Linked DNA regions of Sediminitomix flava. Each later gene encodes a partner of the first gene's protein in a complex. Links are inferred from orthologs where the notes say so. Each region holds a gene or a part of one and is shown in the gene's direction. Other genes may lie near its edges. The genes, in order: carA and carB.

Region 1 (15,013 bases):
GATACGGCTGGTTTCTTGCATTTTAGATTGAAATGAGACACGGTAAAAAATTCAACCACCTAAGCAGAAAGTCTGCACACAGAAAAGCAATGTTGTCAAACATGGCTATTTCTTTGATCGAGCACAAAAGAATTAACACTACTCTTGCGAAAGCAAAAGAGTTGAGAAAATTCATTGAGCCATTGATGACTCGTTCTAAAGAAGACAATGGTCACAACAGACAAGTTGTATTCTCTTACTTGCAGAACAAAGGTGCAGTAACTGAGTTGTTCAACAACATCGCAGATAAAATTGCTGACCGTCCAGGTGGATATACTCGTATTATCAAGTTGGGTAACCGTCTTGGTGACAACGCTGAAATGGCGATGATCGAGTTGGTTGATTTCAACGAAATTTATAACCCTAAAGCTGAGAAGCCTGCTAAGAAGACAAGAAGAAGAAGAAAGAAATCTTCTGATGCTTCTGAAGCTCCTGCAGCAGAAGGAAATACTGAAAATACTGAAGAGTCAGCTGAGTAATCATTACCTAGTTGATATCTATAAGAAGGGATTGGTCTTAGATCATTCCCTTTTTTTTATGCCTTTTTTAGAGCATTTCAAGATAATTTTGTTAGGTAATAGGAATTAGTAGAAAAATAGTTGATTTGTTAATAGAGGGCTTAAAAAATGCCTTGATTTGATTATTATTTCTATAATTTTTGATTTTCAGCATAATTTATTGTCAATAAGTTAAGAAATTTGATTGATCCTGTTAATTTTGCGGGAATGCTTAAAAATGGCTTACTGAAATGAAGGAGAAACAGACTGCAATTCTGATGTTAGCGGATGGTAGTGTCTATCATGGTACTGCTATCGGGAAAATTGGTACTACAGCCGGGGAAATTTGCTTCAATACTGGGATGACTGGTTACCAAGAAATTTACACGGACCCCTCTTACCACGGTCAAATCATAGTGAATACCGTGTCACATATTGGAAACTACGGTACCGTATCTACAGAAACCGAATCTTCGGAAGTACGTATTAAGGGTTTGGTAGTGAAATCATTTTCACAAACTCACTCAAGAACTACCGCTGAAGAGTCGCTACAAGATTATTTAGACAAATCTAACATTGTAGGTATCGCGGATCTTGATACTCGCCAACTCGTAAGACATATCAGAGAGAAAGGAGCTATGAATGCGATCATCTCATCTGAAGTTTCAAATGTTGAAGAACTTAAAGCAAGGCTTGAGGAAACTCCTAATATGGAAGGCTTGGAACTTTCATCGTTAGTGACGACCACAGAGCCTTATTTTGTAGGTAATCCTCACGCTTCTAAGAAAGTAGCTGTATTGGATATCGGTGTTAAGAAGTCAATTCTTGACAACCTTGCTAAAAGAGATGTATACTGTAAAGTTTTCCCAGCAAAAACTTCTTTCGAAGATATGAAGAAATGGCATGCTGACGGATACTTTATCTCAAACGGTCCTGGTGACCCTGCAGTAATGGAATATGCTGTAGACACTGTAAAAGAAATTTTGGAAGAAAATAAACCATTGTTCGGTATCTGTTTAGGACACCAAATTCTTTCAAGAGCTTCAGGATTGAGCACTTACAAAATGCACAACGGACACAGAGGTTGTAACCACCCTGTGAAAAACTTGCAAACAGGATTGTGTGAGGTGACTTCTCAAAACCACGGTTTTGCAGTAAGTAAAGAATCTGTTGAAGGTTTAGAAAATGTAGAGGTAACTCACATTAACCTAAATGATGATACGATTGAGGGAATCAAACGTACAGATAAGCCTGCTTTCTCTGTGCAATATCACCCAGAATCATCACCAGGGCCACATGATTCAAGATATTTGTTCGATGATTTTGTGAAATTAATGGAGCAAAACTAATCGAACTCTCAAAAGAGTTTTCTTTGAATCCGTAAGTTAATCGCTTACGGATTTTTTTATTTTGAAATGGAAACAACGAACTTAGCTGAAATTGAGTAGAATCTACTTGAAACAGTTTGTTTGTTAGTGAGTTTTATTTTTAAGCATCGATTTTTTAAGATTACGATCAACCTATAACTTACTTAGCTAATCATTATATTTTTTTTAGAACATTTTGAGCGTCAACTAATATATGTGGAAGTCAATTTTAGTTTTATTTCTTTTTGTAATTCTCCAGTCACAAAGTATTCTGAAGGCACAATCAGTTCTAGCTGATGGTGATGTCTATAAATTCAGAGTGACTTCCTCACAACTGTATAAGCTTGATTATAATGATCTATTAAACCTAGGAATCAATGTAAGCACATTAGACCCTAAGAAAATTCAAGTCTTCGGAAACACTGGAGGTATGTTACCTCAAGAAAATGCAGCTTTCAGATACAATGATCTCTTTGAGAATGCGATTTACATCGAAGGCGAAGAAGATGGGAGTTTTGATACTGGCGACTATATCCTATTTTATGCTCAAGGTGCTCACAAGGAATATTTTGATGAAAGTGATCAGCTTTTAAAACATGAGTTCAATTGTTATGATGATGCCAATTTTATCTATTTAAAAATAGGGGAGAGTGATGGTAAAAGAATTACAGAAACAGAGCAGATTGAATTAGCAGGTAATGAAATCTCAACTTTTGATGATCTTCATTTTTATGAAGAAGATGAGGTTTATCCAATGCTCGAATCTACTGGCAGACGCTGGTTTTCGTTTTACTATTCCTCTACACAAGACTCTGAACACACATTTTCGATTCCAGGTCGTATTCCGAGCGAAAAAATAAAACTTACGACAGCTGTTCTTTCAAAAGCAGAATCAAGAGCTACTTTTACTTTTAGTATCGATGGAAGCGAAGTGGATACCGTAAGTGTGGCAGGAACGACTCCGAATAAATATTATAGACAAGGGTATATTGTTGGGAAAACAATGCAAGCTGAAGGTAATTATGGAGAAACATTTACGATTGGAGTTAATTACAATCGTCCCACATCTTCAGCTAAAGGATATCTTGATTATCTGTCTATAAATACTAAAAGAGAATTAAAGTTATACGATAATTATGTCCATTTCAGAAGTATAACTTCTTTAAATGAAGAACAAGTTATTTACCGTATTCAAGGACTTGAAGGAAATAATGCACAAATTTGGGATATTTCAAATCCTCTAGAGCCAAAATCAATTCCCTTTTCATCTTCGAGGTTTAGTGATTTTCCGAATGGAAGTTTGAAAGAATATATCGCTTTTTCAGGGAGTTCATTCCCTTCTCCTGCATTTGAAAATAAAGTTGTTCAGCAAAATATTCATGGATCGAGTGTACCTGATTTTATCATACTTACGCATCCTAATTTTTTATCAGAAGCGAATCGTTTAGCTGATTTCAGAAGAATGAATGACCAGTTAGATGTATTGGTCGTAACCACTGAACAAGTTTATAATGAATTTTCCTCGGGTAGACAAGATGTTACTGCCATTAGAGACTTAGTACGTTATTTTTATCTCCAAGACCAATCGAAGTTAAAGTATTTGTTGTTGGTAGGAGATGGAACATATGATTTTAAAAACACACTCAAAGAATCAACTTTTGTTCCTGTATATGAATCTAGAGAGACACTTTACCCTGTGAATAGCTTTTGTTCGGATGATTATTTTGGTATGATGGACGAACACGAAGGTTATTGGGCTGAAACGCTAGATGGAGAAGTTGACCTAGATGATATGGAAATAGGTGTTGGACGCCTACCAGTAAGTACATTGGAAGAGACCGAAGCGATAGTTTCTAAGATTATATATTATGAAACGCAAGAGTCGCTTGCTGGAAATTGGAAGAAAAATATACTTTTTGTGGCTGATGATGTTGATGGAAATCTTCATCAAGAAGATGCTGATAAATTGGGAGTATTAACCGATTCTCATTTTCCTCACATAGATGCAAAAAGGTTAATGTTGGATGATTTCGAGAAAACACCTACACCCTCAGGAAGTGAATCTAAAGAGGCTGAGGCTTTCTTATATCGCCAAATTCATGATGGTGTTTTGATCGTGAATTATAATGGACATGGAAATGTGGCAGGATGGTCAGCAAAAAGGATTCTAACCTCAAGCCATATTGATACATGGACAAATCTTGACCGATTGCCTCTGATGGTTACAGCTACCTGTGATTTCGGTCGTTTTGATGACCCTTATGTTTTTTCAGGTGCAGAAAAAGCAATTCTAAAGTCAGACGGAGGAGCAATAGCACTTTTGACAACCACTAGGCCTGTTTTTCAAATATCAAACTATGAAATTAATGAGGTTTTCATTGAAAATGTTTTTGAGTTAGAGAAGTCTGGTGAAATGGCTCGTTTGGGAGATGTCATGCGAAAAACCAAAAATGAAGGAATTTATTCAGACAATAACAGAAACTTTTCTTTGTTGGGCGATCCGACTTTACGTTTGAGATTCCCCAAAAAACAGATTCAATTGACATCCATAAATGAGAACTCAGTATCGGGCGAAAACATTGTAGGTGCTTTAGAAAGAGTAGTTCTAGAAGGGCAAGTGCAAGTGGCAGATGCTGAAGTAATCCGAACGGACTTTAATGGAGAGCTTTTATTATCAGTTTTTAGTCGAAAAGAAAGACAGACAAAAGGAATAGATTCGCCAGTTTATCCTTATGAAACTATGGATAATGTCTTATTTAGAGGTTGGGTTTCTGTAGTAGATGGGGAATTTGAAGCTTCCTTTGTTGTTCCAAAAGATATTTACTACTCCGAAGAAAATCTAAAAATAAGTATGTATGCTACAACAACGGGCGATCAGCTCGAAGAGGTAAGTGGTACATTTACGGATTTGAAACTCGGAGGGACAGCTCAAGAACCTGTGATAGATGATGAATCACCTTCAATTGCTCTATTTATGGAGGATGACTCTTTTGTGGAAGGCAGTGTAGTAGGGAGTGATAGTTATATGTTTGCTGAACTAGAGGATAATATAGGCTTCAATACATCCTTAATCGGTGTAGGGCATGAAATGCTTCTGACATTAGATGATGATAGTTCTTGGGTTGTCAATGATTATTTTGAAGCAAGCTTAGATCAACCAAACAAAGGAACAATATTATTTCCTTTGAAAGGCTTAGAAAAGGGAGTACATACTTTAAAATTAAAGGTTTGGGATGTCGGGAATAATTCAGCAGAAAGTACAATTACATTTAGGGTCGCAGACAACAGTGAATTTGTTGTTGAAAACTTTAAAAGTTACCCTAACCCGATTAGCTTTTCATTCCAAAATCCAAAGTTGACTTTTAATCATAATCAAGCAGGAGAAGACATTTTAGTGAATGTGAAAATTCTGAAAATGTCTGGAGAAGTGGCATCAAAATTTGAAACAGAAATTTCGAATGCAGCAGCGATTGTAGAGAATTTGGAATGGGAGTCTCAAAAACTACGTCCTGGGGTGTATATTTTAGTGGCTAATTTGATGGTAAAAGGTACAGAGCTGAATTCTCAGAAAGTATTTAAAATTATAGTAGGAGATTGATGTTAATACTTAACATACATTGATATAAGATTTACAAAGATTTGTACATTCGTATAAAATAGCTGAAATTCGTATATTATCGAGAATTACAGCTTATTACTTAGCTTGTTTTTAGAAAACTGAAGAAATCTGACTATATGAAATAACCTCTACTAAATACTATATTATTACATCTCGAGAGCTTTTAGCTTTATTCTTTTTTTGCGACTCAGAGTTGTAATGTCTTTTTTTAATTAAAACCAGACAACTAGAGGAAAATGTCTAAAATATTTAACAAACTAGCCTTGTTGTTAGTGTTTGGGCTAATGACAAAAGTAGCCATCGGACAAACTACAGGTGGGAATCCGGTACAGGAATCTACAACAGGAGCTATTGTGACTGCGGTTCCATTTCTAACTATAGCACCAGATGCGAGAGCTTCAGGTATGGGTGACGTAGGGGTTGCAACTACTCCAGATGCAAACTCAGCACACTGGAACCCTTCTAAATATGCCTTTATTGACAATGATTACGGTTTTGCATTTTCATACAACCCGTGGTTATCAAAAATTGTCAATGATATGTACTTGGCTTATGTTTCAGGTTATTTTCGTTTGAATGACCGTCAAACATTAGCTGCAAGTATGAAATATTTCGACTTAGGAGATATTCAATTTACAGATGATATTGGAAATCCTGTTCGATTTTTCAATCCAAGAGAGTTCTCGTTTGATGTGACTTTTGCGATGAAACTTTCAGAGCGTTTCAGTATGGGGGTTTCTGGTCGTTATATTTATTCAAATCTATCTGGAGCAACAACTTCTTCGGGGCAAAACTTTGATACAGGGCCAGGGAGTACAGGAGCTATTGATATTTCGGCTTATTGGCAAGGACCTGAGTTCAATTTAGGTTCATACCGTTCAAATCTAGCATTGGGAGCAAACATTTCGAATTTTGGTTTCAAAATGGATTATCAAACAGGAGCGAATAACTCTGAAAACTTTCTTCCAACAAATTTAAGATTAGGTACAACTTGGACAACTGAGTTTGATCCATACAATAAGTTGGCTTTAAGTTTAGACTTTAATAAGTTACTAGTTCCTTCTGATCCAACAGCCGCAAGTGAAGACTCATTTGTTTCTGGAGTATTTAGTTCTTTCTCAGATTCACCTGATGGATTTTCTGGCGAGTTACAAGAGATTATGATTAGTACTGGTTTAGAATACTGGTACAACGATATATTTGCTGCAAGAGCAGGTTACTTCTACGAAAATCCAAACAAAGGAGATCGTCAGTATGTAACGCTAGGTCTTGGTGTGCGTTACCAAGTTTTCGAAGTGGATTTCTCTTACCTAATTACAACCAAGCGTAACAACCCATTAGAAGATACGCTTCGTATCGGGATGAAATTCAATTTTGGAGACAGTAAGAGTGGAGCGAAGAAGAAGAGAGGAAGAGATAACTCTTCTCCTCTAGATAATGAAATTTAAGAACTCACTGAATATAAAGAGCCTCAATTCTAACTTGAATTGAGGCTTTTCTTTTTTTGTAAGTCTACGAATAGATTTCAGTGATCAATTGTTTGATTATAAGGATTTAAATTCTTAGGTTTGCAAAATTTTTTTTCAAAGCAAGGCGCTTAAAAGAAAGGATAAATTGCGTATCATTTAGTTAAAACAGAAAGAGGATAGAAGTTATGGCTCACTATTTCAACGAAATTTCAAGAACGTTCAATGAATATCTCTTGATCCCAGGATTGACAACAAAGGACACCAATCCGGGTAATGTATCTCTGAAAACACCGATTGTGAAATACAACAAAGGCGAAAAGTCAGCGATCGAGTTGAATATCCCTTTTGTTTCAGCAATCATGCAGTCTGTTTCAGACGATGGTCTTGCAATCGCATTGGCTCGTAATGGTGGTTTGTCATTTATCTACGGTTCTCAAGCAATCGACACACAAGCTGAAATGGTTAGACGTGTGAAGAAGTTTAAGGCTGGATTCGTAGTAAGTGATGCAAACGTTACTCCAGAGCATACGCTTGCAGATATTTTGGCATTGAAAAAGAAAACTGGACACTCTACAGTAGGAATTACTGAAGACGGTTCACCAAACGGAAAGTTTGTAGGTATCGTAACTAGCCGTGACTACCGTGTTTCTAAAACTTCTTTAGACACGAAAGTGAAAGAGTTTATGACTCCTTTCTCTAAAATGGTTTATGGTAAAGCAGGTATCACACTTTCTGAAGCAAACGATATCATTTGGGATAACAAACTAAACTGTTTGCCAATCGTAGATGAGGATCAGAAATTACAATACTTCGTATTCCGTAAGGATTATGATGATCATAAAAAGAACCCGAATGAGCTTTTGGATGAAAACAAAACGCTTATGGTAGGTGCTGGTATCAACACAAGAGATCATGCTGAGCGTGTACCTGCATTGGTAGAAGCTGGAGTTGATATTCTTTGTGTAGACTCATCTGATGGTTACTCTGAATACCAAAGAGAAGCAATTGAGTGGGTGAAAAGAGAATACAATGGAGAAGTGAAAATCGGTGGCGGTAACGTTGTAGATAAAGACGGATTCATGTATTTGGTAGAAGCTGGTGCTGACTTCGTGAAAGTTGGAGTTGGTGGTGGTTCTATCTGTATCACTCGTGAGCAAAAAGGTATTGGTCGTGGTCAAGCTACTTCTATCATTGAGGTTGTTGAGGCTCGTAATGAGTACTTCGAGAAAACAGGAATCTATATTCCAATTTGTTCAGATGGCGGTATCGTACAAGATTATCACATGGTATTGGCATTGGCAATGGGTGCTGACTTCATGATGATGGGACGTTACTTCGCTCGTTTTGATGAGTCGCCAACTAAGAAATTGAAAGTAGGAGGAAACTTCGTAAAAGAATACTGGGGTGAAGGTTCAGCTCGTGCTCGTAACTGGCAACGTTACGATATGGGTGGTGACGAAGATAGCAACGACGGTATGAAGTTCGAAGAAGGAGTTGACTCTTACGTACCATACGCTGGTAAGTTGAAAGATAACTTGAATGTTACTTTGGCTAAGATCAAATCTACAATGTGTAGCTGTGGAGCAATTTCAATTCCTCAATTACACACGGATGCAAAGATCACTTTAGTATCATCTACAAGTATTATTGAAGGTGGTGCTCACGATGTAATCTTGAAAGAAACATCTAACGGATAATTAATATCCATTTAAATATCTATCTAAAAAAAGCTTGGCTGTACTTTACAGTCAGGCTTTTTTGTTTTCTTCCTATTCTTTAATTTGTCTTATCACTTTTTTACATAAGATCTGAGCAGAAAATGGAAGTCACACTAGAAAATATTGAGACAGAGAGAACAATTCTTCGAGAGTTGAATGTCAATGACATCGAGGACCTCTATGAAACATATTCTAATGTGGAGGCCATGAAATATCGCTACAATCCTCCGCTATTGAGTATGGGAGAAGCATTGGTAATGGTAAAAGAAGCTCATAGAAATGCTCGTATGCAAAAATCAATACGATGGGGAATAGAGGAAAAAGAAAGTGGTCGGTTGATTGGTACAGTTGTTTGGTTTCTGAAAGGTTCTTATCGAAGAGATGAAATAGGCTATTCCATTAACCGAGATTGGTGGGGAAAAGGCCTAATGACCGAAATATTAACAGAAGTACTTCATCATTTACAGTCTGTTGGAGTAGAAACACTACGCGCTAGAGTTCATAGAGAAAACCTGTCTTCTCAAAAAGTATTGGAGAAAAATGGTTTCACAAAAGAAGTACATTCGAAGACTGATACGATTATTCATTTTCACATTAATTTTTCCAATTAAATAGATACTCCGATTCTAATAGTTTTGTCTGTTAGACTCATTTTTTACTCAATTCATTAAGAAGTCAACTATGAAGATTTTTTACATCATAACACTACTTGCTATTGTTTTTTCAGCTTGTCAACCTAAAAAAGCTCCTATTGCAGAAGCAAAAGTGGAGGTCAGTACAAATAGTTATGATTCCGCTTTGGCAGAAAGACTAGGAGGAGATGATTATGGTATGAAAACCTATGTAATGGCATTTTTGAAAAAAGGACCAAACAGAGATCAAGATTCTCTCGCTGCAGCTGAATTGCAAAAAGCACATATGCTGAATATTGAGCGAATGGCTGAAGAAGGTAAATTAGTAATGGCAGGTCCTTTTTATGAAAATGATCAAGAACTTCAAGGTTTGTATCTATTCAATGTAGAAACAATAGAAGAGGCAAAAGCTTTAACAGAAACTGACCCAGCCATAAAAGCAGGAAGACTGAAAATGGAATTGATGCAATGGTATTCATTGGCAGCCATTCAAGAAATAAACTCAATTCATAAAAAGATTATGAAACAGTCGGTAGTAAAAGAGTAAAAGATTCTATCAGAGCAGAGGAATAACAAACCCGAGACGAGTATAACAATTACTCTTCTCGGGTTTAGTTTTATCGGGAATCTAATGAAGGTATTGGAAGTTGAAGTCAAATAGAGCTTGATTTTCCCAACTAGAACCATTTGTAGCTTCATTTCCTCTGAAAGCAACCCAATCAGGCGCCCAATAACACCAACCGAAGGCATCGGTTCTTAAGATGATATTGTCGATTTCTTTTAGAAAAGCCTTTTGCCCTTCGGGGCTAGCAGGGAAATCTGAAATTAATTGAGATTCATCTCCAATAATGTTATTGGTCCAATCATTCCACCCTAACGTAAAAGGATAAGCAGTCTCGGCTATTAGTACTTTCTTTTGATGGGTAGATTGGAGAGATGTGATTTTATTTTCTAAGTCTGTCAAATCTTTGCCATGCCATTTGGGATAATAAGAAAGTCCAATCAAGTCATAATCTACATTGAAAGATTTTAGTATCCCGAAAAACCAATCGGCACCTTCAATACCAGCAAAGTGTAAAATGATCGGTAGTTCTTTGTCATAATCTCTTGAGGCTTTTATTCCTTCCTTGAGTAAGTCTGTAAATTGCGCTTGGTCAGAAATATTTCCTTCAGGCCAAAGCATTCCATGATTGATTTCATTCCCAATCTGTACATAATCTGGTCGAACCTCATTTAATGCAATAGTAGTAAAAGAATAAATGGAGTCTTTCAAAGCCGCTAATGAAAGTTCTTCCCATGCTTTTGGTTTATTTTGTTTTGCAGGGTCTGCCCAACTATCAGAATAATGAAAATCTAACCAAACTTTATAGCCTAAGCTTTTCAGTCTGTTTGAGAACGTTTTCACTTCATCCAAATTACAGTGCCCGTTTTCAGGGTTATTCCAAAGTCTTAGTCGAACAGTATTGTAGCCCTCATTCTTCAAGATTTCGTCAGCTTGTTGAGGCGTATTTTCAGCGTCAAAAAATGTAGTTCCTTCCGCTTCTATTTCGGGAAGAAAAGAGAGGTCAACACCCAACATGTGTTTAGCTTGTACGGGAGGAGGCGTAGGGCTGGTAGAATCAAGATCAGTTGAAGATTGGCAACACAAAAGAAAACCAATACTGAGTGTGATTAAAAATTTAAAAATTCTCATACTGAAGCTTATAAAAGGATAGTCTATTTTCTTCTGAAAGTTAAAAAAATATGCATTGTATACACTAGCCTAGATTTAAGCTTAACAAAAAATCATTCTGGTACTATCATTATTTTTTATTGAATGAAGACTAGATTTCTCATGTTCCATAAATAGGGTATTAAATCATTAAGGAGATGGGAAATGATATTGATAGCGGAAAATGGGACTGTTTTCAAGCGGGACTCAGAGGAATTTTAATACAGAAAGGAGATGATGCATATGAGGATGCTAGAAAACTCTATAATGGAATGATAGATAAATCTCCAGCTTACATTGTGAAATGTGCAGATGTGGCAGATGTGATTACAACAGTGAATTTTGCAAGAGAAAATAAGTTGAAGTTAGCAGTAAGAGGAGGAGGGCATAATGGTGCAGGTTTAGCTTCTGTAGATGAAGGAATGGTTTGTGATCTTTCTGATATGAGAAGTTGTAGAGTAGATTTGAAAACGCAAACGGTGAGAGCTGAAGGAGGGTGTAAGTGGCGAGATGTAGATCATGTGACTAATGCCTTCGGAATGGCAACTTCTTCAGGGATTGTCTCGACAACAGGAGTAGCGGGTTTAACACTTGGTGGAGGACATGGCTACCTTGCTCGGCAATATGGATTGACCATTGATAATTTAGTAGAAGCAGATGTGGTATTGGCTGATGGTAAGTTTGTGACAGCAAGCAAAACAGAGAATTCAGACCTCTTTTGGGCAATAAGAGGTGGAGGCGGAAATTTTGGTGTTGTGACTTCTTTTGTTTTTCAGCTTCATCCAGTTCATACGGTTCATGCAGGAGTAACACTTTGGCCATTAGAAAAGGCTAAAGAGATACTGACATGGTATCAAGACTTTATTTTGAAGAGTAAAACGGATTTATACGGATTTTTTGCCTTTATGAGAGTTCCTCCAGCACCACCATTTCCAGAAGAATTGTATACACAAAATGTATGTGGAGCAGTATGGTGCTACACAGGAGATTTTAATAAGGTCGAAGAAGTTTTCAAACCGATTACAGACACAGCACCTGTTTTCTCGCATCTTGGATCTATGCCTTTTCCAATTTTGCAAGGCCTGTTTGATGATCTTTATCCTTCGGGACATCAATGGTATTGGCGAGGAGATATATTTAAAGAACTAAGTGAAGAGGCTATTGATAAATTTGTCAAACATGGTTCAGAAATACCAACGGTTCATTCTACCATGCATATTTATCCGATTGATGGGAAAGTAAACGAAATAGGAAAAACGGCAACAGCATTTAGTTACAGGGATGCAAAGTTCTCCGTTGTTTATGCAGGAGTAGACCCAGACCCAAAAAATGCCGCCAAAATTTCAACTTGGGCGAAAAAGTATTGGGAAGATTTACATCCTCATTCAGCAGGAGGAGCGTATGTGAATTTCTTAATGAATGATGAGCACCATGATAGAGTAAAGGCGACTTATCAAGAAAACTACAGGAGATTAACTCAGATAAAAGAGAAATATGATCCAACGAATTTCTTCAGTATAAATCAGAATATTCCTCCTCATTAATATTTTCAACTAGGTTTTAGTTGAATAGCTACCTCTCTACACTTTGCCTGAGAGGTAGTTTTTTTTGTGTTCAAACATTTATTAATTTTTTTTCATTTCATTATTTGGATTAAATCTTAATAACATTTAGATTCGCATCGTATTTAAAATTAATCTAAATAAGTCTTCGGATGAAACTAAAATATTCTTTACTAGCTACTGCTTTTTTATCAATGTCACTTTTTTCATGTGAAGAAAGTTCAAATGATGATCCTACAATGGAATTGCCAACATCTTATAACTTCGAAAATGTAAGTTATAGTGGTCAAACAAATCGTATCATGTTATTGAGTGATTTGGAGGCTAAAATGAAGTCGGCAAATGATGGAGAAACTGTCGTTACAGCAGATGAGTTAACAGCAATCTATGAGAATACGGCTGGAAACTATGATGAGACAAAACAACTAGCGAATAAAACATACAGCGGAGAGGATAGAAATGCTCAAGCTGAGATGTATGAATATTTTGCTTCTTTAGAAGCTATTAGTGGAAATTCTGAAAACCTAATTGGTGGTCGTTTGTTTGATGAAAATGGGGTAGAACCTACGCAAATGGTCGCTAAAGGATTGATGGGTGCTGTGCTTTATTGGCAAGCAACTTCAGTTTACTTCGGTGAAGATAAAATGAATGTAGATAATGAAGAGGTAACTGAAGGCAAAGGAACAGCAATGCAACACCACTGGGATGAGGCATTCGGTTACTTTGGAGCAACTACAGATTATTTGACAAGTGGTGAAACGCAATATTACTGGGCGAGCTACGCAGCAAAACGCGCAGAAGTTTTAGACTTACGTGAAACTATTTTCAATGCGTTCATTAAAGGTAGAGATGCAATCGACCGTAAAGATTATGATGCTCGTGATGAGGCTATCGTTGAAGTACAAAACGCTTGGGAAAAGCTTGTTGCCGCAAACGTAGTTCATTATATCAATTCTTCTTTGGCTAATATGGCAGATGCTGGTGAGTATTACCACGCGTGGTCTGAAGCTAAAGCATTTGCGGGATGTTTATATTTTAATGCTAACAAAACAATCTCTAACGAGGAGTTTGCTCAGTTGGAAACACTACTTGGTGAAAATCCAATGGTAGCAACAAAGTCAGATCTTGAGGCTGCAAGCCTTCTTTTACAAGAAGTATTCGGATTCACAAATGATGAGTTACTTAATCTTTAAGAACTAGACTATCAAAAATATATACACCCCCTTTTTTAAGGTGGGTGTTTTTCTGTTTAAAATCACTTTTAAGAAACAGGGTATGAGACTAAAGAAAACGTTATTCACTTTTTTATGTGCAGGAAGTTTGTTGGGGCAGACAGCTTGTGAAACAGAAAAAGATAAAATATCAGATTTTGACCAAGCTGCAATGCTTGAAAATTATAGTGAAAATCTGATGTTGTCTAACATTGCAACATACAATACTTCAGTGAGTGCTCTCGCTACGGCAGTAAATGCATTCGTTGGAGCGCAAAATGAGGCAAATCTTTTAGCGGCTCAAGAGGCACTACTGACAGCTTATACAGATTGGGCATTGGTAGATGGATTGCAGTTTGGGCCAGCAGAAGAGCAGAATTTCTTTGTCAATTCAAATACTTTCCCTGCTCGATTTGATGAGATTGAAGCTTCAATTGAGAGTGGTAGTTGGGACTTATCAAGTGTATTTGCAAAAGATGAAAAAGGGCTTGCTGCTCTTGATTATCTTTTATTCAATGGCGAAACATCCGCAGATATTTTAGAAGGTTTTGAGAATACCTCTCGCCAAAATTATTTAAAAGAAGTAGCAGAAGATTTATCATCTTCAGCGATGACTCTTTTGGATGCTTGGAGAGCGGATAGTGGAAATTATGCCGCTGAGTTTGCTGCAAATACAGGCAATGACCCAAGTAGTTCATTAGGTTTCTTGATCAATGAATTCAATAAATCTTATGAACGCAGTAAAAATCAGCGTTTGGGTTATCCTATGGGGAAAAACTCTTTGGCAGGAATAGTAACACCAAAAACTTTAGAGGGCTATTACAGCAAGCAATCACTTCGTTTGCTAAAAGCCAATGTTACTGCGGTAGAGAATTTATTTAAAGGTCAATATGGTGAAACAAACGGTTTAGGTTTGGATGATTATTTGACTTCTTATACAGAAGCTGGAATTATAGATAAAGATTTATCGAAAGAGATTTTAGCTCAATTTGAACTTATCCATAGCAAACTTGACGCATTAGCTGATCCTCTTGCAGATCAACTGGAAGCAGAGGATTCAAAGTTGGAAGAACTTTATGTTGCAATGAAGGATATGACCTTTATGATAAAATCTGAGATGTCTACAGCTTTAGGCGTTTCGATCACATATCAAGACAGTGACGGAGATTAATTTTACCATCGAGGGTA
Region 2 (15,548 bases), on another replicon or contig:
AAAAAGTAAATAGATCTCTTTGTCTCAAAAAAATATTGTGCTATTGATAAGTGTCAGTAATACGTGATTATTCCAGAAAAAAATGAGCTTTTTTTTAGATTAAAATCGTTCAATTATGGTGAATAATATGACTTTTTTAAAAAATAAATAAAAACAGGATTTCGAGTTCTTTCTAACTCTATAAATCCCTAAATAGCAATTGTATACAAACTAAATCGAGATGTAAGCCTCATTAAAAAATCACAATTTATTCACTCTTTCTTTAAGTAAATGTAAAAGTATTCTTAGATATAATTAAGAAAAGTGAATCAGATGATATAACTTTGCATCTCAGGATACATACAGATTTAGATTAAGAAGATGCCTAGAAAAAAACACATTAATTCTGTCCTGATTATTGGAAGCGGACCAATCATTATTGGTCAAGCATGTGAGTTTGATTATTCCGGTTCTCAAGCCTCTCGCTCACTAAGAGAAGAAGGAATTGAAGTTACATTGATCAATAGCAACCCTGCTACGATCATGACCGATGAAGTAACCGCTGACAATGTTTACCTCCTCCCTCTTGAAAAAGAATCTATCATTCAAATCTTGGAAAATCATAAGATCGACGCAGTCCTTCCTACTATGGGTGGGCAAACTGCATTGAACCTTGCGATTGACTGTGATAAAGATGGAATCTGGGAAGAATTCGGAGTAGAGATTATCGGGGTAGATATCGATGCGATCAATACGACTGAAGACAGAGAGCTTTTCCGCGAGAAAATGCTAGAGCTTGATGTAAACGTTTGTAAGGGTAGAACAGCCAAATCATTCTTAGAGGGTAAAGAAATCGCTCAAGAAATTGGTTTCCCATTAGTAATTCGTCCTTCGTTTACGTTGGGTGGTTACGGTGGTGGTTTCGTAAACTCTGCAGAGGAGTTCGATACACTACTTACACGCGGTCTTCACGCCTCTCCAGTCCATGAAGTTCTTCTAGAACAAAGTATTCTAGGTTGGAAAGAATATGAGTTGGAGCTTCTACGTGACAACAATGGTAACGTAATTATCATCTGTTCGATCGAGAACTTTGACCCAATGGGAGTTCACACTGGTGACTCTATCACTGTTGCTCCAGCCCAAACACTTCCTGATACCGTGTATCAAGAAATGAGAAACCTTGCCATCAAAATGATGAATGGTATTGGTGAGTTTGCTGGTGGATGTAACGTTCAATTCTCAGTAAATCCTGATACAGATGAAATCATCGCGATTGAGATTAACCCTCGTGTATCTCGTTCATCTGCTCTTGCTTCAAAAGCTACAGGATACCCAATTGCAAAAATCGCTGCTAAACTAGCGATTGGTTACAATTTGGATGAATTGAAAAATGCAATCACAGGAACTACTTCAGCTTACTTCGAGCCTGCTCTTGATTACGTTATCGTAAAAATCCCTCGTTGGAACTTCGATAAATTCAAAGGTGCAGATACAAAACTTGGTCTACAGATGAAAGCTGTAGGTGAGGTTATGGGTATCGGACGTAACTTCCAAGAAGCTCTTCAAAAAGCTTGTCAGTCCCTAGAAATCAAACGTAACGGTTTGGGTGCTGATGGCAAAGAGCTTACGGATAGAGAAGTTATTCTTGACAAATTAGCTAATCCTAGTGACGACCGTCTGTTTGCTCTTTATGATGCCTTGAAATTGGGTATCTCATTGAGAACAGTATGGGAAGTTACTAAAATTGATAAATGGTTCTTGAACCAAATCTTGGACTTCATCTTATTGGAGAAAAGGATTGCTGAATACAAATTGGAAGACATTCCAAGAGCATTATTCATGGAAGCAAAACAAAAAGGTTATGCTGACAGACAAATTGCTCACTTGGTAAACCGTCTTGAAAGTGATGTATTCAAACGTCGTCATGAGCTAAACATTAAGCGTGTTTGGAAAGTGGTAGATACTTGTGCAGCAGAATTTGAAGCTCAAACGCCATTCTACTATTCAACTTTTGAAGACGAAAACGAATCTGTAAGCACTGACAACAAGAAAATTGTTGTTCTTGGTGCAGGTCCTAACCGTATCGGTCAAGGTATTGAGTTTGACTACTGTTGTGTACACGGGGTATTGGCAGCAAAAGAAGAAGGTTATGAGACAATCATGATCAACTGTAACCCTGAGACAGTTTCTACTGACTTTGATATCTCTGACAAACTATACTTCGAACCAGTATTCTGGGAACATATCTATGATATCATCCTCCACGAAAAACCTGAAGGTGTAATCGTTCAGTTGGGTGGACAAACTGCTTTGAAACTTGCTGAAAAATTGGATCGCTTTGGCGTGAAAATCATCGGTACTAGTTACCAAGCGCTTGACCTTGCTGAAGATAGAGGTAGCTTCTCAACATTGTTAAAAGACAATAACATTCCTTATCCTAAATTTGACACAGTAGAGTCTGCAGACGAAGCATTAGAAAAATGCCAAGACCTAGGATTCCCACTTCTTGTTCGTCCATCTTACGTATTGGGTGGTCAGAAAATGAAGATTGTGATCAACGAAGAGGAATTGGAAAACCATGTTGTTGAAACTTTGAGAGACATCCCTGGTAACAAAATTCTTCTTGACCACTACCTAGACGGTGCTATCGAAGCTGAAGCAGATGCAATTTGTGATGGTGAAAACGTTCACATCATCGGTGTAATGCAGCACATCGAGCCTGCAGGTATCCACTCTGGTGACTCTTACGCACTACTTCCTCCATACAACTTGGGTGACTTGATCATCGAGCAAATTGAGGAGTATACGAAGAAGATTGCAATTGCCTTGAAAACACAAGGTTTGATCAATATTCAGTTCGCTATCAAAGATGACAAAGTATACATCATTGAGGCTAACCCAAGAGCATCTCGTACTGTACCATTCATCTGTAAAGCTTACAAAGAGCCTTACGTGAACTACGCTACAAAAGTGATGTTGGGTAAAAAAGTAACTGAATTTGATTTCAATCCAACGAAAGAAGGATATGCAATCAAAATTCCAGTATTCTCATTCCACAAATTCCCTAACGTAAATAAGGAATTAGGCCCTGAGATGAAATCTACTGGAGAAGGCATCTACTTCATCAAAGATTTGAAGGATAAATACTTCAAGAAAATCTATGCTGAAAGAAACATGTACTTGAGCCGTTAATTACGCTCAATTTTCAGATAAATACATTCAAAAACTCCTGCTAGTAATAGCAGGAGTTTTTTTGTTTTTGTACTATTGCATATAAAAATAAAATGATCTTGTAAAGCTTATGGTATTTGATTCGATTGTAATTGGTGGAGGTATTTCTGGTTTAACAGCAGCTCATTTTTTAGCTGAAAAAGGATTGAAAGTTGCAATCTTAGAAAAATCGGAACGATTAGGAGGATGTATTCATACTTTCCAAAAAGATAATTATTGGATTGAGCTAGGTGCGCATACCTGTTATAATTCTTACAAATACCTTACTCAGATTCTTGAATCAAAAAATGCCAAAGACAAAGCCCTAAACAGAACTAAAGCGTCTTATAAAGTATTTAAATCGGATGGTAAATTAGTTTCTATTCCGTCCCAACTCAATTTTCTTCAATTACTAGGTAATCTTCCTAAAATCTTTAGTCTAAAGAAAGAAGGTTTAACCGTAGAACAGTACTACTCCAAAATATTAGGGAAAGGGAATTACGATAAGGTTTTATCGAAGTTTTTTGGTGCTGTAAGTTGCCAAGAGGCAGGGGATTTTCCTGCTGATATGTTGCTAAAAAGAAGAAAAGAAAGAAATAAAGAATTCCCTAAAAGCTATACTTTTGAGCATGGATTAAATGATCTGATTCATATCATTTCTAATCATCCAAATATCTCGACATTCCTAAGTACTGACATTTTAAGTCTAAGTAAAGAAGGTGAAAAATATTCAGTTCAAACTAATACAAATACTTTTGAGACTGAAAAAATCACTTTTGCTACTCCTCCAAATATTACATCAACTCTTATTAAAACTATTCAACCAAAGCTATCTGAGCTTACTTCAAAAATTGGTTTCAGTAAGTTGTGTTCAGCAGGAATTATAGTTAAAAAAGAGAATGTAAACCTTGAAAAACTTGCTGGTATAGTTCCAGAAAGTGAATCATTTTTCTCGGTAGTAACAAGAGATGTAATGCCCGATGATATGTATAGAGGTTTCTCAATTCACTTTAAGAATCCAGATATTACTGAGGCAAAAATCAAAGCAACAATCAAAAAAGTAATAGGTGTGGATGAAAAGGATTTTGAAAGTTTTCAATATACCATTCACCAATTACCATCACTTTCTTTAGGTCATCAAGAATTGATCGAAGGTATAAATAAAGAGCTTGAAGGTAGGAATATTTCTATTACAGGAAACTACTTCTATGGCTTATCAATAGAAGACTGTGTACAAAGATCATTCGAAGAATCAGAAAGAATAACTCAATAATTTTTAATCATACTTTTTAAAACACATGAAAAAAATCATCAATAGTCCAAAAGCACCTGCTCCTATCGGACCATATAGCCAAGCTGTTTTAGTAGAAGATAAAACACTTTATGCTTCTGGTCAGATTGCTATTAATCAAGAAACAGGACATTTAGTTACAGATAGTATTACAGCTCAAACAAACCAAGTCATGAAAAATATTGGCTATGTGTTGGAAGAAGCTGGAATGGATTATTCAAACATCGTAAAGTGTTCAATCTTTGTGAAAGACATGAATGAATTTGCGACAATTAATGAGGCATACGGAGCGTTTTTCTCAGAAAACCCTCCAGCAAGAGAGACTGTAGAAGTCGCAAGACTCCCTAAAGATGTTGGAGTAGAAATCTCTTTTATAGCCATAAAGTAATCTAAAAAGAGCTTTCTAAATAAATAGAAAGCTCTTTTTTTATTTTTGAATAACTAATTCTTCAACAATTGGAACTTCTTTATATCTAGGAAACGATAGAAAAAAGGTAGTCCCCAATCCATATTCACTTTCCAACCAAATCTTACCTTTATTCTTTTCCATAAACTCCTTACACAAGACCAATCCAAAACCTGAGCCTTTTTCATCTCTAGTCCCCTTTGTAGTAAATTTCTGATCTATTTTAAAGATTCTGTCTTGGTATTCCTTGGCTATTCCGACTCCATTATCTTGAATTGCAAGTAATATTTGATCATCTTTTGCATATGAATAGATGAATACTTCTCCATTTTCAGGAGTGAATTTTAAGGCATTTGAAAGTAAGTTTCGAATGACCGTTTTTACAGAGTCCTTGTCAACCCAAACTAGATTTTCTTTACTAAGCTGTAAACTTAGTTGAATTTTCTTATTACGAAAACTACTGTCTAATAATTCAATATTGTCATAGACTATCCGATTCAAGAAGTTTTTTTGAGGCCTGAAAGGAAATTCTCCAGAATGTGAGCGAGTCCACGACATCAAATCCTCTAACATTTTGTATACCGAATTAGTAGACTCATGAATATCATCTGCGATCATCGTGATTTCTGAGTTACTAAATCTATTTGAATGTTCTGACAAGAGTTTTGAGAAAGAAGACAGCGTGTTGAGAGGTCCTTTTACATCATGAGCGATAATTGAAAAGAACTTATTTTTAGTATTGTTCAACTCGTCAAGTTTATCAATTTTCTCTTCCAAAAACTCGATTTCTTCTTTTTTATGAAAATAAGGAGTATCAGCTTGATGCCCCCAACTCATAAATGTATAGAAATGCTTTGTAGATCTTGATGAGTTTTTGCCTACACAAAAATAGAACTGTTCATTCGGATTCTTTAAACTTTGCAGGGGCAAGTATATAAGTTCTTTAGTTTGTATGTATTCTTTCCAATTTTGTATCGTATGATCTTCAATTGAAAACAAATCTTCAATTTTACTTCCTTCAAGCTCCTTAAAGCTTAATCCTAGTCGTTCACTTAATAGTGGGTTTGCAAAGGTAATTTCGCCCTCTTCATTGGTTGATAAAACATAAGATGACTTTTCAACAGAATGAAATAGCCAAAAAATTGAATGTTTACCAAAAGCCTGTTTATATGAGATTTTTAACCAATCCCTGATAAGTAGAAATATATATTGTTTGGAAAGAAATCTCTTCGATAAGAAAACAGAAAGCCACCAAAACATAGCGACAATTACTCCTCCAATGAAAATCCCCAAGTATAAAGGATATTCATTGAAAATTGGCTCGTTATAGTGCATTATTGTATACCGTATTAGAATAGAAATATTACATTATCTAATTTCTTGAAGATATACTAATTAATACAATAATGTATGCTCTATGTTATTGTCAGTCAGAATTTTATTAGAGAAGTACAAATCAAAAGAATATTATTATAATATTAACAAGACTCAAAAGCTTTATTAACTTATCTATACTTCCCTAACATTACATTAATGAATTATTCTTCTTTCTTTCCTTTATAATCAATTCCACCCACTAAATGAAGGTAGATTGATCTAGACATTCGAAAAGTGAAAGGGAATGGAATAATGATAGCTGGGAAAATAACCGCAAAGTATACCCAAAATTCTTTTGGCTGAATCACCAAATGAAGCAATAAAAACAAACTCAAAAAGATTGCGGTATTGATACCGTAGCTCACATACATTGCACCATAATAAAAACCTACTTCTGGGTGATAAGTAGTATTACAATTTGGACACTTATCATGCATAGCACTAAACTTATGAGGCTTATTAAGTAATGAATACTTAAAAAGATTTCCCTCACGACAAGCAGGACATTTCATTTCAATCATTGCCTCTACTTTTGAACGTTCTTTTGTTTTAGTTTGATTAGCCAATGCGGTAGTTCTTTAAGTTTTACTGTTAGTTATTTTTTTGTAAGAGCATCCTTTCTATGATTTGCCCCTTTGAGATATCTTTAATTCCATGCTCTTCACAGTATAACACTCTTGATGGATGGAATTTTAAAAAGCTATGTTGATGAGTTGCCATTAGAACAGCTGTACCAGATTGATTGATTTTGACAAACAAATTGAGAATATCTCTGGCGACTGTTGGATCTAAATTTCCTGTAGGTTCGTCGGCCAAAATAATTTCAGGATCGTTTATCAAGGCTCTAGCTATGGCTAAACGTTGCTGCTCTCCTCCCGACAATTGATGAGGCATTTTATTTAATGTACCCGACAAACCAACCTGTTCTAAAAGAGAATTTACTTTTTCCAACATTTGGCTTTCCTTCTTCCAGCCTGTTGCCCTCATCACAAAGAAAAGATTCTCTTTTACAGTACGATCTGTCAATAATTCAAAGTCTTGAAAAATGATACCTAGTTTTCTTCTCAAATATGGAACCTCCTTTCTTTTTATTTTATGAATAGCATAATCCACAACTTTTATACTACCCTTTTTGAATGGTAAATCAGCATACAAAGTTCTCAAGATTGAAGATTTTCCACTTCCCGTTTTACCAATGAGGTATACAAACTCATTTTGAGCAATATCAAAAGAGATATCTTTCATTACTTCGTGAGCGGTCTCATCGTGGTAGATTGTGGCAGAACGTACGCTAATTACTGGCTCCATTTTGAAAAATTTACTTTTGAGAGAACATAAAAACTGTTCTCTCATCTATTAGATAATTTATAATTCTAGTTTTTGAATCTTTCCGAAAGGCAAAGACACGATTAACTCTTGCAAAGCCTCTTCTTTTCCTTCAAGTCCGTACTTTTCTAACTTCTTCAAAGGTCTGTCAGCTCTAAAATAAGCAACTAAAGCAAAGTTATCATCTCTGAATTGAACATAATCCGGTATCTTTGCTTTTCCTTTTACTTTGATAATATACATAAGTGGTTTACTTAACTTTTATAGTTTGACCAATTTCTAAATTTTGGACAACGCTAACAATAGATCTTGTATGTTTACAAAGCTAAAACAATCCATAAATTGTTCAAAAAGTAAGCGTATTATTACATAGAAGTCAAGAAAATGAAGAAACTTAGTTTGAAGTTAGATGCAAATTCCTTTTTATTTCTAAAGTTCTTATTATTTAAGCTTGTCACTTATTATCAGCATCGTATGCCTTCCAATGTGACTGATCAACTACTTATAGAGCTCTACCAACAAAAATTTAATTTGCATGTGGTGGATGACAAAAAAGTATTTAGAATGCAACTGAATCGATCTGTCGCTTTAGCTCTATTTGATTATTTAGAAAATATCCCTTTACATGGGACAGAGGCCACTCAAAGAGATGTAATCTTCAATCAGATAGAAATATACTTACAGAATACTTCTTTTGTTTATGTAAAAGAATAAAGGGATACATTTCTGCATCCCTTCATTTTTTATTCAATCTTGAAAATCTACTGTAACTGTAGATTTTTTTCTTCTATTTTCTCAAAAATCTGCCAACATTCCATCATTGCTCTTGGCACATGATAGCAACCTTTCCACTTACTCCCCTTCAATGATTGGTAAGCTTCTCCTCTTCTATTCAAATAACCAAACCATTCACCAAATTCAGGATCATGGAAATGTGACCAAGCATAATTGTGTACTTTTTCATACCAATCCCAACAACGCTGATCTTCGGTATGTAAGAATCCTTTAGATAAAGCAATTAGTGTTTCTAAATGCACCCACCAAAGCTTTTGATCCCATTCTAGTTGGAGTGGAGGTCTACCTTCGGCATCCATAAAGTAGAAAATACCACCAAATTCTTTATCCCAACTATATTCTAAAGTAGATATTACTACATCAACTGCCTTTTGCATCAAAGCCGAATCGCTTTTTTTGGCAGCAATATCCATGATAAACCACATTGCTTCAATCCCATGCCCAGGATTTAGTAAGCGTCCATCATAACAATCTGCTTTACTTCCATCAGGCAAAACATTTTCATAAACAATTCCCTTCTCTTCATCTAGGAATACATTCATAACTTCATCGACTACCTGATCGACAAGTTCATTCACTTTCTCATCTTCCAAAACACCCTCAAAAAGAAGAGCCATATTTGAAAGAATCATTGGCAATGCAAAGTTTTTCAATGGTCTAGTGCCATCTACAATTTTATTATAACTCCCTTTAGGATTTGCTTGACGTTTTAATATGTTCTCAAAAGTTCTTTTTGCAATAGCTAAGGCTTCTTCATCACCTGTCATTACTGCATATTCCTTGAATCCGATAGCTGCAAAACAATCTGAAAAAATATTATAGGGCTGAACAAGAGGTTTACCCTCTCTATTCAATGAAAAATACCAATTTCCATAGGCATCCATTCCATGTTTTTTCAAAAACTCATAACCAACTGTAGCTGCTTCCTTCCACTCTTCCTTCGCTTCAACGGTATTGTACATTCGAGAGAACATCCATAGCTCTCTGTTCTGCAACCACATAAACTTATCTGTATCGTAGACAGTACCATCTCTGTCCAAACAGCTAAAGTAACCTCCAAACTCTTGGTCTATAGAATTCTCTAACCAAAAGGGCATCACATTGTCTAACAAAGTTGCTTTATAAAGCTCTTTGTATTCTGTAATTTTAGTCAAGTCTTTCATCTTCAATAATTGTCTTTTGTATTGCTAGAACAAGACAGTGTGTTTTCGGAGCGAGGAGATTGATCTGTGAATTAGGTTTCTCAAGGATTGATATTTCATGCCTGTGATCTGGGCAATTTCCTCATAACTTTTTTCTTCAAAAAACTTTAGATGAATGACTTCTCGCTGTCTTGCACTTAGACTTGCTAAGGCATCGTTTACTTGTCTAGTTTTATAGCTCTCTTCTTCGTCCAAGATCATATTTTCTTCCATAGAAGATGATGACCACTGATTGACTTCAGCTTCAGACTGAAAGCTATCTAAGTTTGTTTGTTTCTCCTGTGAAGAGACGCTTCTAATTAGGTTATTCCTTAAAGCTCTGAATAGGTAACTATCTAAAGATTGAATCTTATCAAAATTAGATCTGTTTTCCCATAATTTAGAGAACAGTTCTTGAATAATGTCTTTTACAAGAGACTCATCATGAGCAATTTTAACTCCATAAGCCATCAAAGATGGGTAATAAAATTTGAAAACTTGCTCAAAAGCTTCCTCACTTCCATTTTGGAAACTCTCCATTAACTCCTCTTTGCTTTGTAGATGCCTCATGTTTTTAGAAAAAAATATTGGACTCTCAATTCAGTTAAAATAGATCACAAACTTGAATTGTTCGTGGGATTAGTAATGCTTGTTATTAAGTGTAAAATTACCTATTAATCGAATATAGACAAAGTGATAAATGTCATTAAATACAATTATTAAGATTTTAAAAAACATTGTAATAACAAGTTGTATAACATTCTAAATTTAAACATCACTGAATTCAGTGATATGTAAATTTCCCTTATTCAAAATTCACTTCACCTCGCTCGTTCAAACACCTATTAAATTTTATAATTCAAGTCTAAATCTAAACCTATTTCAAACATTCTGTTCCAAGGTGTATATACTCCTAATTGCTCTATTTCGACCTCTTTGAAAGAATAAAGTATATTTTTAGCCCATTCTTCTCTCAATCTTCTTTCCATCTCTTGATGGATTTCTTTATCCTTTCCATTGAAAATATAGTAAGATGTATCAATTGTAGGTAGATAATTTTTTACCATGTCCATTCTGATAACTCCCTGATATATCCAATCTTCCAAAAGATGATACACCTTGTTATAAGTAAGCTCTTCTTTCAAGTCTGAAGTATAACCTAAAATAGAAGTTGCTAAAACTGTACCTGTTGTATTACAGTTTGTGTTCCAAGATGCATAAGCAATTAAGTCGTCAAATGCTCGTGCTTCGTCAAGCATATGTACTAGTTCTGTTTCTCCACCATTGGCAAAGGCTACATCTGCTACAGCTACCTTATACCCTCTTTTCTGGAAGTTTTTAATTTTATCGACAAAGAATCTCAAATTTCTAAAAGAAGAATACGTCACATCTTTCTCATCTTGATCCCAAGACTCCATCATCACCTTCCCTGCCGTATTCACTGCAAGGATAAAACTTGCCTCTTTCGGATCATCTACCCATAAAGCTCCTGAAGCAAGAATATGTGCCTTTAAAGATTCTGCAAGTGGACGATCTTCATACATTGGAATGATTTGCTCTGAGTTCACAGAACTAAACATTACATATACCTTCGGACGACATGGTTTTGCTTCCACGAAAGCTCTTGCAAGTAAAGTACAACCAACTTCATCTGCACCTGGGTACATATGTACTTTTGATTGCAATCGATTCCCGATGATATGTTTAATTACTTTCTTTTGATCAATGGCAGTAAAACCATAAGGAGCCGAATCATCTTGAGGAATAGACAAGAATTCGATTGTTCCTTCTTTTACCAAATCCACCACAGCTACATTTACAACTACATTCTTCTCTCTACGTTGACTGTAATCTGCCAAATGTGCTTCTGGTAACTTCTCAGTGATTGAATCCAACTCTGATTGTTCCTCTCCGCTTAATCCCTCTCTTTCTTTCTTGTCATTGAACCAAGCCCACTTGAAGATTGCTTCTCCAAAATCTGCATAATAATCTGGTTCTTCCTCGCTACTATCGTAATGAGGTGTCCTCATGATCAGATTTGAAGCATAGATATTCAGTTTAGGATTACGCTCCTTTAAAATTTTCAGACGATTAAGTCTTTCAAGAAGTGTGTCTACTGAATCTTGATGTAAACGTGAAGGTAGTAATCCTCCATAAACCAACATTTCAACTGAAACAATCGCAATATCGGCTTCAGTTGCATGATCAAAAATCCAATCCCAAAGGAGTTCAATATCTGCTGACTCTTTCTTCTTATTTAGAAGAGACTTAGGAGGAGCTATAAAATTCACCTCTTTTTGCAAAGCTCCAATCATCTTTGGATACTCATAGTTGCAAGGTCTCTCATCAAGGGGGATATATAATATGTTCATCTTATTCTTTCTCATTAATGGTGAAATGAAAAAAGAGGCAAAAACAAACAGTCATTGCCTCTAATAGCGATCTTGCTACCTAAAAATGAAGTTTAATACTTTCAATTCTTTTTGGTGCAATTGTCAATTCAATCGTGTTCTCGTGTACTACTACTAAACCTTCTTTGTATATTTCTTCCAAAGTAATCAACTCTGCTCGCTCAATTGACTTTGCAAAAGTGACTGTGGTCTGCTGTTCAACCATAGTCGGATTGTATACTCTCAATACTTTTGCATTTTCAATAGGATTCTCTGCTCCTTTGAATGCCGAGAAGACTACATTTTTATTTTCAATATTCAAGAATGAAACTTCAGTACCTAGCTCACCTTCAAGTTCTCCTGTTTGTACCAAACGAAGTGTATTATTGAAGTTTAGCGCTTCTTGGTATACATTAGCTTCTTCTGTTCCCCAATTTCCTGTGTGCGGATAGAATGCCATGCGGAAGTTTTGTTTCCCAAGGCATTGTGCTCCTTTTTCATGTGTATAATCTTGCTCAGCAGCAGGATTGATGATAAACTCAAACGAACGAATTAGCGTGATTGCCAATGTTTTTTGCTCGTCTTGAAGTACTTCATATTCTTTCAAACCATCTACCAATAGCGCTACACCATTCTTATCATCTGCAACATCTACGAATTGGTGCATTGGGAAATCGTACATTGGTTGTTCTACCCAATCGCTCGTATCAGGACGCTCCAACGAACGTTTTACGACATCAAATTGTCCTTCTCCGTAAGAGAATGCGTTGTCTCCTACTTGTGTAGGGAACATGATACGTAAACGGTGACTTTCTACACGGTTATCTACTTCTAAGTTGAATTCTAGGTTTTTAGAACCTTTGTTCAATGTTGCTTTCAACACAATAGCACACTCCGTAGTATTCCCGTTTAGTGCTTTACGGTCTGCAAGGTTGTTGTAAAGATCTAGGTTAAATGCAATCTCTACTGTTGAAGACAACGCACCGTTTTCAATGATACTGATTGAAGGTTTTGCATTTAAGCTTGTTACAAATGGCTCTGTTGGTGTATTTACCCAAGCATGACCTGCTTCACCTTCATCGTAGATATAACCTACTTCTTTGTACTGAACACCATTTGTTTTTGAATGAATGTTGAAAGATCCGTTTTCGTTTACTTCTACTTTCAAGAATTCGTTTTCAAGAACTGGTCTTTGCTCCAATACTGCAAGTGGTGCATTTTCTGCTACTGCTTCTTCAGTTGGTTTCAAGCGGAATACTTTCACACCATGCGCTGGCACATTCTGAAGATGGACATAGGCTTTGTAACGTTGCATATCGAAGAACATTGGACGGTTTGTCATTTCTTCCACAACAAGTTGCTTTCCTTCTTCTTTGATAAGCTGATATTCTACTTTACTCCCCTCTGCATCTACCAATTCAAAGCCTTTTTGAGCAAACTCTTTTGGCATATCCAAATAAGCTTCTACTACTTCCGAACGTGAAGTTGAGTTCGGGTTGATTGCCGAAATGAATACTTTTGCTTCATCTTCAGCCATCTGATCCGTAAATACTTTAGTGCTCAATTGTGGCAAAGTATATTTCATTGCTCTCTCAAAAACACCTCTCGAAATCTCGATAGCCTCTTTGTAACGGTGCATCATATCTTCGTGGATGGCATCTAACGAACATCCACCGATAGAATCGTGCGCTGCGTTTTGTAAGATTTTCTCCCAAGCAATATCCAAGTAAAGATCTCTTGTATCCTTACCTAATAGACCTGCAAAATGATTGAATTGCTCTGCATAGAACTGTGTCCAACGTTCTGCATCAAAGTTCTTTTGTTTCAGATACATTCTTGCAGAAGTAGTGTAACCATACATGTTACCACTTCTAGGATTGGCTTGTGCCGAACGACGCTCACCTGTTACAAGGTTCAGTTCGTCTTCTTTTACTGATTTTGCAATAGCTTCTGCATACTCAAGTAATGTAGAATGACGAACGTCTAAGCCTGTTTGTGCTTTAATATCTTTGATCAGTTGGCCTGTTTGTCCGTTAGGGCCTGAAGAGTCATGACCTTCCATCCAAATTTTGTGTGGTGTTGTAAAGTCATTGTCTTGCTCTTCTCTCAAACGGTTTACCCAATACTCAATATTTTCTGGGAAGTATTCATTTCTTTTTTTGATGAAGAAATAATCTTCCTCTTGTTGTTCTTTATCTGCAAAATGGAAAGCCGAACCACCTTTAGACCATTTGTACTCTACGTTCCAAGGATCTTCATTATGGATTGCATTTCTGTAAATGTAGAAATAGAAGTTGTAACGTGGCATGGTCGAAAATCTCGAACTTACCATTTTAGTACCGTCAGCACCTTCCCACATAAACTCTGACTTTGGCGCTTCCAAAGCATTTACACCACGATAGAACATGATTAACTCAATACGGAAATCATTATAGATTTGTGGCAATTGAGAAATTTGTCCCCAAGAGAATGGTGAATATCCAATTTTAGATACTCCACCAAATTCTTTACAGATTTTGTGCCCTAAAAGTAGGTTGCGAACATGGTTCTCTCCTCCTACTTGGAATTCATCTGGCAAGATGTACCAAGGACCAATCAACAATCTATTTTCACGAACTAACTGAACAATACGTTCTTTATTGTAAGGCTTTACTTCCAAGTAGTCCCTCAAGACAATCGACTGACTATCCAGATGGTATGCTCTATAATCTGGGTCTGATTCCAAAATATCTAATGCTTCATCTATCATTTCGACAAGCATCTGACGATTTCTTTGGAATGGAAATCTCCACTCTCTATCCCAGTGTGTATTTGAAATTACGTGATAAACGTTTTTATTCTTTTCCATGATTTCCTCCCTTTAGACTGTAGCTGTAGTTTGTTGTGTAAATAAGTTGTGTTTTAGTAAAGCTTCTGGTACTCCACCTTTACAGATGTGAGAAGCTGCCTCCATATTATGCCCTAAAGACTGAGCAAATGGAACAGCAATACAAAGTCCAATTCCTGCCGCTCTGATCGCAACCATCCCACTTTGACTATCTTCAAAACCTGCTACTTTATCAAAATCTTCGGGAGCAATCCCCAACTGATAAAGTGCAATACTGTATAAGTCTCTATGTGGTTTTAATCTGATCTCGTGAGTAAGAGAAGCAGTCACGAAGCTTTCATAGATATTTCTGTAATCAGAGAATTTCTCGATCAAGAAGTCCTTTTTCTCTGTAGGCAATTCACTTGCTTGCAGTTGCTTTTGTACTACTGCAAAGACTTCTTTGATCACAATCTCTGCCTCATAAAAGATTGAAGATGTTACGAGACCTACCTTAGCAGGAGTTTTTTCAAAAGAAAGACTTAATTCAACCAACTGCGCTGTCAACTCTTCTACAGAAGAATGCTCAAACTTTTCTCCACTTTTGTTCTCATAATTCTCAATGAGTGTTGGTACTAGGTATTTTATATCCTCACCTAACCAACCTCTAAGCATTGGAAGCAATATGCCGATTCCTTCCATTGGTTCAATTAGGTGTTTATCACCACCGCTTTCCCCAAAAACTTCCAACTGTACTTGCTGTCCCTTTCCTTCAGATATCAGACGA

The links.
Region 2: the proteins of carA (region 1) and carB are in contact, whole or in part, in a solved structure (PDB 1KEE), measured with the Escherichia coli proteins. The link is inferred for Sediminitomix flava from one-to-one orthologs.

Annotation. Positions count from the first base shown.
Region 1 is NZ_QGDO01000006.1:293,259-308,271, forward strand. What follows is about bases 1-2,836. They hold carA (glutamine-hydrolyzing carbamoyl-phosphate synthase small subunit), read left to right. Parts: upstream 1-787; coding sequence 788-1,885; downstream 1,886-2,836. Other genes in these bases: rplQ (50S ribosomal protein L17), read left to right, coding at 33-518; porU (type IX secretion system sortase PorU), read left to right, coding at 2,118-2,836. In the rest of the region: more of porU, read left to right, coding at 2,837-5,501; type IX secretion system outer membrane channel protein PorV, read left to right, coding at 5,759-6,970; BC781_RS20370 (IMP dehydrogenase), read left to right, coding at 7,177-8,688; BC781_RS20375 (GNAT family N-acetyltransferase), read left to right, coding at 8,811-9,320; BC781_RS20380 (YciI family protein), read left to right, coding at 9,391-9,888; BC781_RS20385 (glycoside hydrolase family 53 protein), read right to left, coding at 9,970-11,034; BC781_RS20390 (FAD-binding oxidoreductase), read left to right, coding at 11,211-12,596; BC781_RS20395 (DUF4856 domain-containing protein), read left to right, coding at 12,767-13,807; BC781_RS20400 (imelysin family protein), read left to right, coding at 13,890-14,996. UniProt on the Escherichia coli protein: Small subunit of the glutamine-dependent carbamoyl phosphate synthetase (CPSase).
Region 2 is NZ_QGDO01000001.1:189,883-205,430, forward strand. What follows is about bases 1-3,371. They hold carB (carbamoyl-phosphate synthase large subunit), read left to right. Parts: upstream 1-360; coding sequence 361-3,171; downstream 3,172-3,371. Outside these bases: BC781_RS00710 (RidA family protein), read left to right, coding at 4,488-4,868; BC781_RS00715 (sensor histidine kinase), read right to left, coding at 4,908-6,221; BC781_RS00720 (DUF983 domain-containing protein), read right to left, coding at 6,425-6,829; BC781_RS00725 (cell division ATP-binding protein FtsE), read right to left, coding at 6,855-7,571; BC781_RS00730 (fructose-6-phosphate aldolase), read right to left, coding at 7,629-7,832; BC781_RS00735 (hypothetical protein), read left to right, coding at 7,974-8,303; BC781_RS00740 (AGE family epimerase/isomerase), read right to left, coding at 8,351-9,547; BC781_RS00745 (RNA polymerase sigma factor), read right to left, coding at 9,572-10,135; BC781_RS00750 (DUF4127 family protein), read right to left, coding at 10,411-11,937; BC781_RS00755 (alpha-mannosidase), read right to left, coding at 12,017-14,803; BC781_RS00760 (HAD family hydrolase), read right to left, coding at 14,816-15,548. UniProt on the Escherichia coli protein: Large subunit of the glutamine-dependent carbamoyl phosphate synthetase (CPSase).